Regions from separate parts of the Peribacillus sp. FW305-BF15 genome, predicted to be linked through region 3. Evidence: riboswitches for the same ligand, from Rfam matches in the RefSeq annotation. Region 3 holds a riboswitch; each other region holds the start of a gene.
What was found. A riboswitch is a leader RNA that binds a small molecule or an ion and turns the genes downstream of it on or off. The one in region 3 is predicted to bind thiamine pyrophosphate.

Region 1 (4,216 bases), on a different contig from region 3:
CAGAAATGGGCTGTTTTGGCACCTTCTGCCGGAAGAGTTTCATCGTGATATTCAACCGCCCTTTCAGGATCAAGGGAAAGATTGAATTGATCTCTCCAACGAAATTCGAATCTAGCCTTCGAAAGGGCATCATCCCGTTTTCTTGCCTGCGGATGGCCTTTTGCAAGATCAGCTGCGTGTGCTGCAATTTTATAAGTAATGACCCCTACCCGAACATCCTCTTTATTCGGAAGTCCCAAATGCTCTTTCGGTGTCACATAGCAAAGCATGGCCGTTCCAAACCATCCAATCATGGCAGCACCAATCGCAGAAGTGATATGGTCGTATCCAGGAGCTATGTCCGTCGTCAATGGTCCCAGGGTATAGAATGGTGCTTCTTGACAGACTTCCAGCTGTTTATCCATATTTTCTTTAATCAAATGCATCGGTACGTGACCGGGTCCCTCCACCATGACTTGAACATCGTGCTTCCAAGCAATCTTCGTCAATTCCCCAAGTGTTTCCAATTCCGCAAATTGTGCCTCATCGTTTGCATCTGCAATGGATCCCGGACGGAGACCGTCACCTAATGAGAAAGAAACATCATACGTCTTCATGATTTCACAAATCTCTTCAAAGTGTGTATAGAGAAAGCTTTCTTGGTGGTGGGCCAAGCACCATTGTGCCATGATGGAGCCTCCCCGGGAAACAATACCCGTAACTCGCTTTGCTGTCATTGGGATGTATCGCAAAAGCACACCAGCGTGTATGGTGAAGTAATCGACACCTTGCTCAGCCTGCTCGATTAAAGTATCCCGGAATACTTCCCAATTTAAATCTTCCGCGACCCCATTCACTTTTTCCAATGCTTGATATATCGGAACCGTCCCAACAGGCACAGGTGAATTCCTGATAATCCATTCCCGCGTCGTGTGAATATTCTTTCCTGTGGAAAGATCCATTATGTTGTCTGCACCCCATCGTGTAGCCCAAGTCATTTTCTCCACTTCAGCTTCGATCGATGAACTGACAGCTGAATTTCCAATATTCGCATTTATTTTCACGTGAAAATTACGTCCGATGATCATGGGCTCACTTTCAGGATGGTTAATATTTGCCGGAATGATTGCCCGCCCGCTAGCTACCTCTTCCCTTACAAACTCAGGGGCTACATTTTCCCTGATCGAAATGAACTCCATTTCTGGAGTAATGATCCCTTTGCGGGCATAATGGAGCTGGGTTACGTTTTTCCCTTTCACCGCACGCAATGGTTTTCTTTTCAATCCCGGAAAAACTTCGGCATTGGATTGTGACTCCACTTTTCTATATCCGTTATCTTCCGGCTTTATTTCACGCCCTTCATACTCTTCAACATCTTCCCGTTCCAGAACCCAGCTGCGTCTAATCGGGGCAAGGCCTTTATGAATATCAATCGGATATTCTGAATCCGTATAGAAGCCGCTTGTATCATATACACGTAAAGGCGGATTCTCCTCTTCTCCGAATGCCCCTGTCGTCGGACTTAGCTCAATTTCACGCATAGGTACTTTAATATCGGGTCTAGATCCCTCAACATACACTTTTTTACTCCCGGCAAAACTGGACATAATTGAAACGTTCATGTCATTTACTGAATTACTCTTCATGATTTCATTTCTCCTTTTTAAGTTCATTTAAAAAGGACAAAATCCAATCCATTTCGCACGAAAAAGCCAGGTCTCATATTTAAGACCCGGCTAACGTTAGTATGACTACAGAAATGACCAGTTGAAAGGTCATCGTTAAGTAGATTCTAACTTCCCCACGCTGGTATGAACCAGATCAGGTCCTGAGGGTTAAGAAGCTTAAGCGCTTCTCTCTCAGCCCAACTTTTATTGGACACCCCTAGTCTGAATAATTTAATTGATTACAGGGTAACTATATCTCACCCTTTTCATTCTGTAAATAATTTAAAAGACCTAGTATTTTCTCTGCAATCATCTAAAATTTGTTATTTGGAGGAGGACCGCCAATTAATTCCCCAGGCTCCCAAGGATAGGAAAAAGCTCCTCTAAATGCGTGATTTCGTAGGTTGGAATCACTTCATTCCGTTCCTTATCATGGCGATTTATCCAAACCGACTTTATGCCTACCCGTGATGCTCCAAGGATATCGGTCATTAAATTATCGCCGACCATCAATACTTCATCCTTATCTAGCTCCATGATTTCCAAAGCATGCTCAAAAATGGAGGCATCAGGTTTACCTCGTCCAAATGCGCCTGAAATCACGATTTGGTCGAAATAAGGAACCAGTTCAGGCGTTATTTCAAGTTTGGTATTTTGCAGCTCAGGAGATCCGTTCGTAAGCAATAGCAATTTGTACTTTCCTTTTAATTCATCCAGAACACGGAATGTTTCTTCATAGATAAATGGCTTTTTGCGTCTTTCGGCCGGGAAACGTTCTGCCAGTTCAAGCCCAAATTCCGGGTCATCGATCCCTAATGCCTTCAAGCCCCTCGTCCACGCTTCTTTCCGATAAGCCGGTACAATCCCGGCCATCTTCCGGAATTCATCATGATCATCCCGAAAATTCCCCCATAGTCCCTCAAATGGGTTGATTCCGATCATTTGAGTGAATGCATATGTATCGTAAGAAGAATAAAGATCACGCGCTTCCTTCCGCACCGCTTCTTCAAACTCTTCGACATTCAGACCATATTTCTCCTTGGCAACTTCGCATGTGGCCACAAAAGCCTCTTTTACACTTTTCTGATCCCATAGTAATGTATCATCTAAATCAAAAAAAACTGCCTTCAGCAAAATGTCCACCCCTCTTTCCCCAATATTGAATTCGTAAAAATTACACTATTACAATAATAAACCACAACCAATAAAAAAAGAATAACTATTCGGAAAATGCATGTCTCTTTCTTCGCAAAATGGCTTACCTTTTCCGGTGGGAACCATATATTCATTTCCCTTTTCCGCTTTCAAATACATACAATTTTCCATTTCTAGCAATCTTGAACTTTGGACCGGTGAACCCCCGTCGGATCAGCTCTTTCCTCATATATACCATGAGGGCGGCATGACTCACGATCAGAACACTCCTTTCCCCCTTTGCAAAGACTTCATCCAATACTTTATTGATTCTTTGCTCAGCAAACTTAATTTCCGCCCTTGTCTGCTTGTTGATCACCGAGCAGCAGCGAATCCAGATGGCCCAAAGGATGAACGGCAGCTTAATCCTTCCTCTCAGAGGGGGAGAAGGTATTTCCCGCAGCTCCTCCATCCGATGAACCGTGCCTGGAAAGATGTGTTCCGCTGTCTTGACGGCTCTCGACATATCACTGCAATAACATTCCTGCCATTCCTCCACGCCAAATAAAGTCGTTCCATAAATAATATCCGCTGCATCATAGTCCACAAACCATTGCTTCATATCATCCGCCGTCACAGCTTTCCCAATAGGAAATTCATGTGCCACCTTAAAATGCCGTACCAAACCAATTTTCATATATTCTCCTTTTTATCTTTTAAAATATTCGTTTCTATTTCTTATAAAAGCCCTTAACAATATATTAACCTATGTAAAGCAATATAATAAATGCAAGTTGAAACCATTAACTGAGCGCCCCTTGTGTATGGTTAAAGGTTCTCACAGATTGTGTCACTGCAAGAATTTGATTATCATAAGGAAAAATATTATGGCCATATGTAAAAAAGAGAAAGCATATCGCCTTCTCCTTTCGTTTAATCTATGAATTGGAGTTCTGTTATCGTACATCTTTTCCTGAATTTATATTTCCCGCTCAAATCACTGAATTGATAATCATTTAGGGATTTCCCCAGTTGTCCCTTTAGTTTATCCGCCGTGATGGATTCCTCAACTGTCTCTTTCCAATTTTCATTTCCCATTATCTCTTCGAACGGAATGGTAGTCAGGACTTCATCATATATCTGGATGCTTTGATCGATGCCGAAGCTGCCATAGATACTGCCATTTTCATCGGCAAAGATATGCTCCGATTCCAATTCTTCCACCAATACTTCCAGATATCCCTTTGCCTTAACAGGCTTGATGGCAATCTCCGCTTCTGCCTTTACAGGTCCCAACCTTTTATCGATGATCTCTATCGTCAATTTAACGTGAACGGGCGGATAACCAAACCCTTCACTAAGTTCTGCTGCCGAGTTATATACCATCTGAACATCCTCCTTTTGTCACTATCATTATATAATATAAATACTCCATT
Region 2 (4,216 bases), on a different contig from region 3:
AAAAATTGAGCGGGGCCCAAATCATTTCATTCCTGCTTGCAGGAATCGGAGTCTTGATCCTTGGCATTCATTTCGGCACGATCCCGTGGATCTCTCTTGTTTTGGCCATGACCTTTGGATTATACGGTCTGGCAAAAAAAATGATCAAGGCCGAATCGGCAATCGGGCTGACGCTCGAAACGATGATGGTAACGCCTCTGGCCCTAGGTTACCTGATTTACTTGATGAACAGGTCGGAAATGCAATTCTTTACAGACGGGAGCACAAGCTTGCTGTTGGTGGGCGGCGGGATTGCCACGGCATTGCCTCTTTTATATTTTGCAAAAGGGGCCGAGAAGATCCCGTTATCGATGCTAGGCATTTTTCAGTATATCGCTCCGACCTTATCTTTATTGATCGGGGTATTCGTCTATCATGAAAGTTTCACCAAAGCACATCTTTTAGCCTTTTTGTTCATATGGTCAGCCTTGGCTGTTTATACACTATCCATAACGAAATGGGGGCAGGCAAGTGCCCGCAGGTTCAAAGGCAAAGGGAATATTGGTGCTTGAATAGAAAAAATGCTTGGGGAATTTTCTGCCCAAGCATTTTTTTATGTCGATATTCAATAAAACGGATTTATGGCATAGGCGAAATGCCAGGGTCATGAAAGGTATATCTTCGAACCTATTTCAGAAACAATACAATTGGAAAGGCTGGCAGGACTGTTATCGGGCTTGGCACGGGGGTTATTTAGTTGGAATTGTCTATAGAAGGAACTATCCAGGGAAATGATATGCGTTGTCAGAAATGCTGATATGGTGGCGAATGGCTTTCTATTGCTATTTAATTCATCGATGATTCCCTGTGCAGTGGTAATCCCGATCCCGTGGCCATAAAAGAGGTTATTCCCTAATAATATGGCATTTTCACCTTGCCATTCAGGGGTTGCCAAGTCGTGATCAGGGTTTTTGAAGTAAACGCAATCACCTGGTAAATAATCCCTTCCTTGATGAATAATGAGAGCCATATTCTGTGGAGGGCGAAAGTCATATAAAAATAGGTCTGAAAAAAGATGGTCGAAATTCCTAGGGCCGATCAAATCCAAAATCGCCTTTAAAAAAGTGACGACCATTGCTGTACCGCATTCGAAGGCATAAAGCCCTCCATTCATGAAAATGTCAACGAGCGCAGCATGAGGGAGAATCCCTGGCTGAAGGGTAAAGGTGCCATCCTTTGAAAGGTGCCAATAACGTTGATTGGATTGAGACTCCTCAAGTGTGGAAAAATCCGGACCGCTTTTATCCAACGCAATAGCTGCCTCTATGACTCGGTTCCTCAGCTGTATCTCGAAATTAAAATCCCCAAAGTTCCGGTATTCAAAAACGTTAGAATCTTCCGCCAAGCATTGAAGAGTTTCAAGCGATTTGGCAGAGGCTGTACCTGGTTGGATTTGACTGACATCTAACCATTTGTGATTAATCTTTATCATGACATATCCACCTTTTGCTTATGAAATTAAGGGTTTAATAAAACAAGTAAACAAAAATGTCTACATGTAATGCTCATTATATGAATGCTTGAAAAGAAATGACTATTTGGAACGTGTCCGCCGCCGTTGCAGCCAAGAGATATTGGAATGGAAAGAGGCAGAATTATTTTCCTTTCAATGATTTTCGTTCCAAAAGATATTTGCAAGATATCCTGAAGTGCCAGGAATACCTTTCCAATTAGAGAGAAGAAGCAAATTAGTATTCCTTTTTCCCCATGAATTGATATAATGAGAGAGAAAAGTTCATATGTGCGAGAAATGTAGGGGGGCCAGTACTGCTGGCTGAGATTGCATCCATTAGATGCTGACTCTTTGAACCTGATCTGGGTGATGCCAGCGGAGGGAACATATTATGACTGATTTTCTGTTTTGTATGTTAACGTCCGAATTCATCTTCGGGCGTTTTTTGCTTTTTTATCCAGTATTTGAATAGCCCTGGAGCCCTTTTATGGTTCCGGCATATGAATCTTATAAGATGTGTAGGAGGATAATGACTTGAATAAATTCTTACCACTGTTAACTTCGTTCTTCCTTTTAGCTGGATGCGGAGCAGGCGGAACTAATGAAAAAGAAGAAGCATCTAAAAATGAAAAATTAAAGAAGGTATCGGTCGTGCTCGATTGGACACCGAATACAAACCATACAGGATTGTATGTAGCCAAGGAAAAAGGTTATTTTAAAGAACAAGGTCTTGATGTGGAAATTATCATGCCAGGTGAAGCTGGAGCTGATAAGCTTGTCGCTTCAGGGAAATCTGAATTTGGCGTGAGCTATCAAGAGGGCATAACGCAGGCCCGCGTACAGGGTGTGCCGATTGTTTCGGTAGCTGCCGTCATCCAGCATAATACTTCGGGATTCGCTTCCCCTGAGGCTAAGGACATTACGACTCCCAAGGATTTTGAAGGGAAAACGTATGGTGGCTGGGGATCTCCGGTTGAAAAGGCCATTATTGATTCACTCATGAAAAAGGAAAATGCGGATGTAAATAAAGTGGACATAGTCAATACAGGAGACATGGATTTTTTCACTTCGGTTAAAAGGGATATAGATTTTGCCTGGATTTATTATGGTTGGACAGGCATTGAGGCTGAGTTGCGAAATGAAAAGCTTAATATGGTGTACTTAACCGAATACTCTGATAAGCTTGATTACTATACGCCTGTTTTGACTACAAATGAAAAGATGATAAAAGAAGATCCCGAGACTGTTAAAGCATTCGTCCATGCAGCTTCGAAAGGGTACCAGTTTGCGATTAAGAATCCTGATGATGCAGCAGATATGTTAATTGAGTCTGCACCGGATCTTGATCCAAAACTAGTGAAGAAAAGCCAGGAGTGGCTTGCAGCCAAGTATCAGGATGATGCTCCGCGATGGGGTGAACAAAAGCTTGAAATTTGGAAGAATTACAGTGAGTGGATGACTGAAAATAAGCTTCTTGAAGGTGATTTCGATCCTGAAAAGGCATTTACCAATGAATTTTTACCAAAATAGGAGGAAATACAATGGCCAATTCATTAATTAGTATACAAATTATTCCTAAAGGGGAAAATGTCATCCCTATGGTCGATGAAGCAATCAAGATCATTGAAGAATCAGGTGTCAAGTATGAGGTTCACCCGCTTGAAACGACAATGGAGGGGGAGCTTTCCGAGCTTTTTGCCGTGATAGAAAAAATGAATGTAAGAATGATTGAAATAGGATCGCCGAATGTCATTTCCCAAGTGAAAATATTATATCAGCCTAGCGGGATTACGATGGATACGTTAACGGAGAAATATCGGGCATGATCGGAAGGGGAATTTGGAAGAAGGGGGCTCCCTTCTTTCTTTTATTATTGTTGCTGATAGTATGGGAGTCAGTGACAGTCTTATTGAAAGTTGAAGAATGGCTGCTTCCCGCTCCATCGGCCATTTTCATTGAAGGAATTGAGTCGTCCCGCAATCTTTACGGACACCTTATATCCACAACCGAGCTTGCGTTGTCAGGTTTTTTTATTGGAAGCTGCATCGGCTTATTGATCGCGGCAATCCTGCACCTATTTCCAGGTGTGAAGGAAGCGGTTTATCCTCTGCTCATACTATCACAAAATATACCTATCATTGTTTTGGCGCCGCTTTTGGTGATCTGGTTTGGCTTTGGCATGCTGCCTAAGTTAATCGTGATTTCACTTGTATGTTTTTTTCCGGTTGCGGTCGCATCATTGGACGGTTTTCGCCAGACACCATACGAGCTTAAGCATTATTTCAAGATGATGGGAGCGGGGAAAAACCAGTTATTTTGGAAGCTGGAACTTCCTCACTCGATCCCGTTCATTTTCTCCGGCCTGAAAATTTCGGCTACCTATAGTGTAATGGGTGCGGTTATTTCGGAATGGCTTGGGGCAAAATCGGGGATTGGTGTTTATATGACTCTCGCTTCTTCAGCGTTCAGGACAGATCGGGTGTTTGTAGCCATTTTCATCATTATGGGAATGAGCCTGATTTTTTTTGGAATCATCACTTTCCTGGAGAAATACTTGGTTTCTTGGAAGAGAAAGGAGGGCGAAAAGGGTGAAGCTGGAAATTAAAGACGTCTCCTATTCTTTCGATGGTAAGCAGAATATATTGGAGAATATGAATTTCCAAGTGAATGATGGGGAATTCGTTACGATCCTTGGGCCATCGGGAAGCGGTAAAAGTACATTGT
Region 3 (4,216 bases):
ATAAAGTACATATAGAAGTATTTCCCCCAAGTCGTAAAAATCCTGCCTTTTCAGCTGCAAAATGGATTCTTTAGCGAGGTTGTCCGAATTGATCATCTTGGACAAACCAAAGTCTATCAAAATGGGCTGATGGTTCTTAAGTAGAATATTCGGTATACGTAAATCTTGATGGAAAATGTCATGCTCATGTAGATAACATACTAAATCGACCAGCTTATCCAGAAAATATAGAGACTCTTTCTCATTGAACGTTAATTGATTCGAGAAAATATGGTCTTCTAAATTATTCCCTTCTATGAAATCCATCACAAAATAAACATTTCCATCTTGCGAAAATTTCTCGTGAAATTTAGGGATATTTCTGTGGTTTAACATTCGTAATATGGAAATTTCATTTTCAAACTGTTTCAGCTCTTTTTTGCTGCGGCGTTTACTTTTCCGGAGCTGTTTGATCACTATATTTTTATTCATTTTCAAATCATTGCAACGATAAACAATACCGTAGCTTCCTGTTCCGATTACAGCTTTTACCTCGTAGCGGTAATTCAAAACCACTCCTTTTTTTAAAGGTATATCCACAAAAAATTGGTATAACTTTCTAAATGTACGCAAAATTGAAACTTTCCTCACCACTTTCATCTATTCAAGTCAAGAACAAAAAAAGGCCGTTATTAATTAAGCTTGAACATGGATAGTTTAACACTGATTTTTGATAATGCGGTAATGAAAGTCATTTCTTCGGGGCGATCTTTTGATAGTTCACAATTAAAAATAAACTTTTCCTATAATTTCACATTATGAAATTATATGGTTTTTAAAAATATTAAGTTTACTATAATGAATTCATAATAAAAGAGTAGGAGGTGGATGGGCGCGAGTTGAGAAGTTGCTTTGGGAAATCCCTAACCGGCGTCACAATAGTGAGCTGGTTTGATGGAAAGTTCAAAAGGGGATTACTGTGAATTCATCAAATTCAAGAGTAAAATTGCAAAACTCACGAGTGAACTGCTGAATTCACGAGTCAAGTGGCCAATTCACGAGTAAAACAGCAGAATTCACGAGTAAACCGGCAAAATTCACGAGTAAAACAGTAGAATTCACGAGTAAACCGGTAAAACTCACCAGTAAAACTACTAACTGAGCTCCCTTTGATCAAATTCTTTGAAGGCTACGGGAAATGAGGGTATGGAAGATTGAAAGTTTAGTAACCCTAAATCAAGAAAACTTTTCTAATACGTTTGACAATTGGATTTATCGTGTTAATATAAAGGCAAATGAATTTAATATACAATTTGTACCACTAGGGGTGCTTTATAGGTAAAAGTTGATTTTTTACCCACAAAAGCTGAGATTGAAGTATGACTTTAAGACCCTTAGAACCTGATCTGGTTTATACCAGCGTAGGGAAGTGGGGTCTGGAACTATACATTTCTGTATTATTTCAAGTACAACCACTTTCTTTACGTTTAAGAAAGTGGTTTTTTGTTTGCAAAAAAAGGGGTGATAAGTGTTTTTTTTCTGTAACGTTCAATGAAAAAATACAATTTGGAGGTAATGGACATGAAGTTTTCAGAGGAAATCCGTAAGGAAGTTAATCACATTTGGGAAGCTAGTTTTAATCATCCGTTTGTAGCAGGAATAGGAGATGGCACATTGCCATTGGAGTGTTTCCGTTTTTATGTCATGCAAGATGCCTATTATTTATCTCATTTTGCTAGAGTTCAAGCCTTAGGGGCAGTCAAAGCTACAGATTTACATACAACAAGCAGGCTTGCCGGCCATGCACAAGGAACATATGAAGCGGAGTTGAAGCTTCATGAGAATTTTTCCGAGAGATTAGGCATCACAAAAGAAGAACGGGAAGATTTCAAGCCTGCCCCGACTGCCTATGCTTATACTTCCCATATGTATCGTGCGGCTTATTCGGGACATTTAGGAGATGTTATTGCAGCTATCTTGCCGTGTTACTGGCTGTATTATGAGATAGGTGAAAAGCTGCAAGGGTGCATGCCCGAAGAGCCGATTTATCAAGAATGGATAGCGGCTTACGGAGGAGAGTGGTTCCGCACTTTGGTGGAAGAACAAATTGCGAGGCTGGATGAGATTGCTGAAAAAGTAACTGAAGAAGATAAGGCGAGAATGAAAGAACATTTTATTCTCAGCAGCCAATATGAATACTCATTTTGGGAAATGGCTTATCGTTTAGAGACATGGCCCGTTCATAAGGAAACATTAGAAGTATAAAAGGAGAATGAAACAATGAAAAAAGGATTGAAATTAACGGATATATTAGTCACGATCGTGATTGCGGTAGCATTTGGAATCGTTTATATCCTTTGGGGTTCGATTTATTATTCCGTTAAACCATTAGGATTACATCTGGATCAACTTATTTATGGAATGTGGTTTATAGCTGGCCCCGTCGCCTTCTTAATTTTACGGAAACCGGGTGTGGCACTTTTGGCGGAGATAGCTGCAGCTTCCGGGGAGTTCTTCCTTGGTTCACCATGGGGGCTGACTGTACTGTTATATGGGGTGGTCCAAGGTTTGTTCGCGGAACTGGTGTTCATGACTTTCAAATATAAAAAATTCAATATGCAGGTGGCCGTTTTAGCTGCGATAGCTTCCTGCCTGGCATCAGTTATCATGGATTTTGCATACGGGGAAATAGGTGCGCTTTCAACTTGGAATCTATCGTTATTCATGATAGCGAGGTTTGTGGGTTCCATATTCTTTGCAGGTGTGACAGCTTATTATCTAGTTAAAGTCCTGGAAGCAACAGGAGTAACAAATCTTGTGCGTCCGGTTTCCAATAAAGATTATGCAGAACTGGATCAAAAGTAGAGGTTGAGGGCCATGGAACCAATCGTTTCTGTTGAAAAGTTAAGAATGAAATTTCCCGGTGATGAATCTTTGATATTCAAGGACCTATCACTATCGTTTGATCAAGGAGAAAAAGTGCTATTGTTGGGACCATCAGGATGTGGTAAGTCCACTCTGTTGCAAGTGTTAAGCGGATTGATTCCGAATTCCATCGAAGTCCCGATGAAAGCGGAGGAATTGAAATGCCCTTCTTCATGGGGATATGTTTTTCAAGATCCTGATAGCCAGTTTTGCATGCCATTTGCCGATGAGGAAATTGCCTTTGTCCTTGAGAATCTTTCCGTCCCTAAAGAAGAAATGAAAGAGAAAATTGAAAATCAAATCCGTAATGTAGGATTGAACCTAGGGCATACAAGTATAGAAACATTATCAGGCGGGATGAAACAGCGTCTGGCAATCGCTTCAGTATTGGCCCTTGAACCAGAAGTGCTATTTTTAGATGAACCGACAGCCATGCTTGATCCGGAAGGAACGAAAGAAATCTGGGACTTGTTGAAGGAAGTCGGAAAAGACAAAACGGTTATTATCGTCGAACATAAAATTGACCATGTTTTAGAATTCATCGAACGAATCGTGCTTTTAAACGATGACGGTCAAATCATAGCTGATGGTCCAAGAGACACCATTATTTCCCTATATAAAAATGAAATGAGAGAACATGGAATTTGGTTCCCTGGTGTTTGGGATGAATATATACAGAAGTATGCACCCACTAGGGAACACCAATTTACAGATGGTTTACCTCTTCTGGATGTGCAAGGATTTAGCGGTTTTCGGAATAAAGAGGAAAAAATACACGTTGAAGGGCTGAAGGTCCATTCAGGAGAATGGATTGTGATCAGGGGAGAAAATGGTGCGGGCAAGAGTACACTTTTGCATGCATTGATGCAGTTCATAAAAACGAAAGGTACGTATGAATTATTGGGGAACGCCATTAAAATGGTGAAAAATCCAACGGATCATATGACGTTTGTCTTTCAAAATCCTGAGTTTCAGTTCGTTGCAAATACTGTATATGAAGAGATTGCTTATTCATTGCGTATTGATAAAAGGCCGCAACAAGAAATAGATGAGAGAGTCCGCTCATTGCTTAAAGTGTTCCGCCTTGAGGCACATCGGGATAAACATCCGTTTCAATTATCAATGGGTCAAAAGCGTCGCTTAAGCGTAGCAGCATCAATCGTAATCGACAAAAAAATCATTCTCCTGGATGAGCCGACATTTGGTCAAGATTCGAAAAATACCTTTGCATTATTGGAATGGTTCGAGGAATATCGAAGGCGCGGTATAACCGTGATCATGGTAACTCATGACGAACATATTTCAAAAAACT

Region 1: another riboswitch for thiamine pyrophosphate. It lies ahead of thiC (phosphomethylpyrimidine synthase ThiC); the one in region 3 lies ahead of tenA (thiaminase II).
Region 2: another riboswitch for thiamine pyrophosphate. It lies ahead of AC3WLU_RS15140 (ABC transporter substrate-binding protein); the one in region 3 lies ahead of tenA (thiaminase II).

Annotation. Positions count from the first base shown of each region.
Region 1 is NZ_JBYSYV010000014.1:104,531-108,746, forward strand. It holds gene thiC (phosphomethylpyrimidine synthase ThiC) at 1-1,625, opposite strand, end outside; TPP riboswitch at 1,761-1,875, opposite strand; gene AC3WLU_RS16275 (HAD family hydrolase) at 1,992-2,780, opposite strand; gene AC3WLU_RS16280 (histidine phosphatase family protein) at 2,932-3,477, opposite strand; gene AC3WLU_RS16285 (hypothetical protein) at 3,714-4,166, opposite strand.
Region 2 is NZ_JBYSYV010000013.1:4,395-8,610, forward strand. It holds gene rarD (EamA family transporter RarD) at 1-551, shown strand, start outside; gene AC3WLU_RS15135 (TGL-type protein-glutamine gamma-glutamyltransferase) at 644-1,471, opposite strand; TPP riboswitch at 1,784-1,893, shown strand; gene AC3WLU_RS15140 (ABC transporter substrate-binding protein) at 2,027-3,022, shown strand; gene AC3WLU_RS15145 (thiamine-binding protein) at 3,034-3,318, shown strand; gene AC3WLU_RS15150 (ABC transporter permease) at 3,315-4,097, shown strand; gene AC3WLU_RS15155 (ABC transporter ATP-binding protein) at 4,087-4,216, shown strand, end outside.
Region 3 is NZ_JBYSYV010000017.1:12,705-16,920, reverse strand. It holds gene AC3WLU_RS17970 (protein kinase domain-containing protein) at 1-555, opposite strand, end outside; TPP riboswitch at 1,293-1,424, shown strand; gene tenA (thiaminase II) at 1,561-2,244, shown strand; gene AC3WLU_RS17960 (ECF transporter S component) at 2,260-2,844, shown strand; gene AC3WLU_RS17955 (ABC transporter ATP-binding protein) at 2,857-4,216, shown strand, end outside.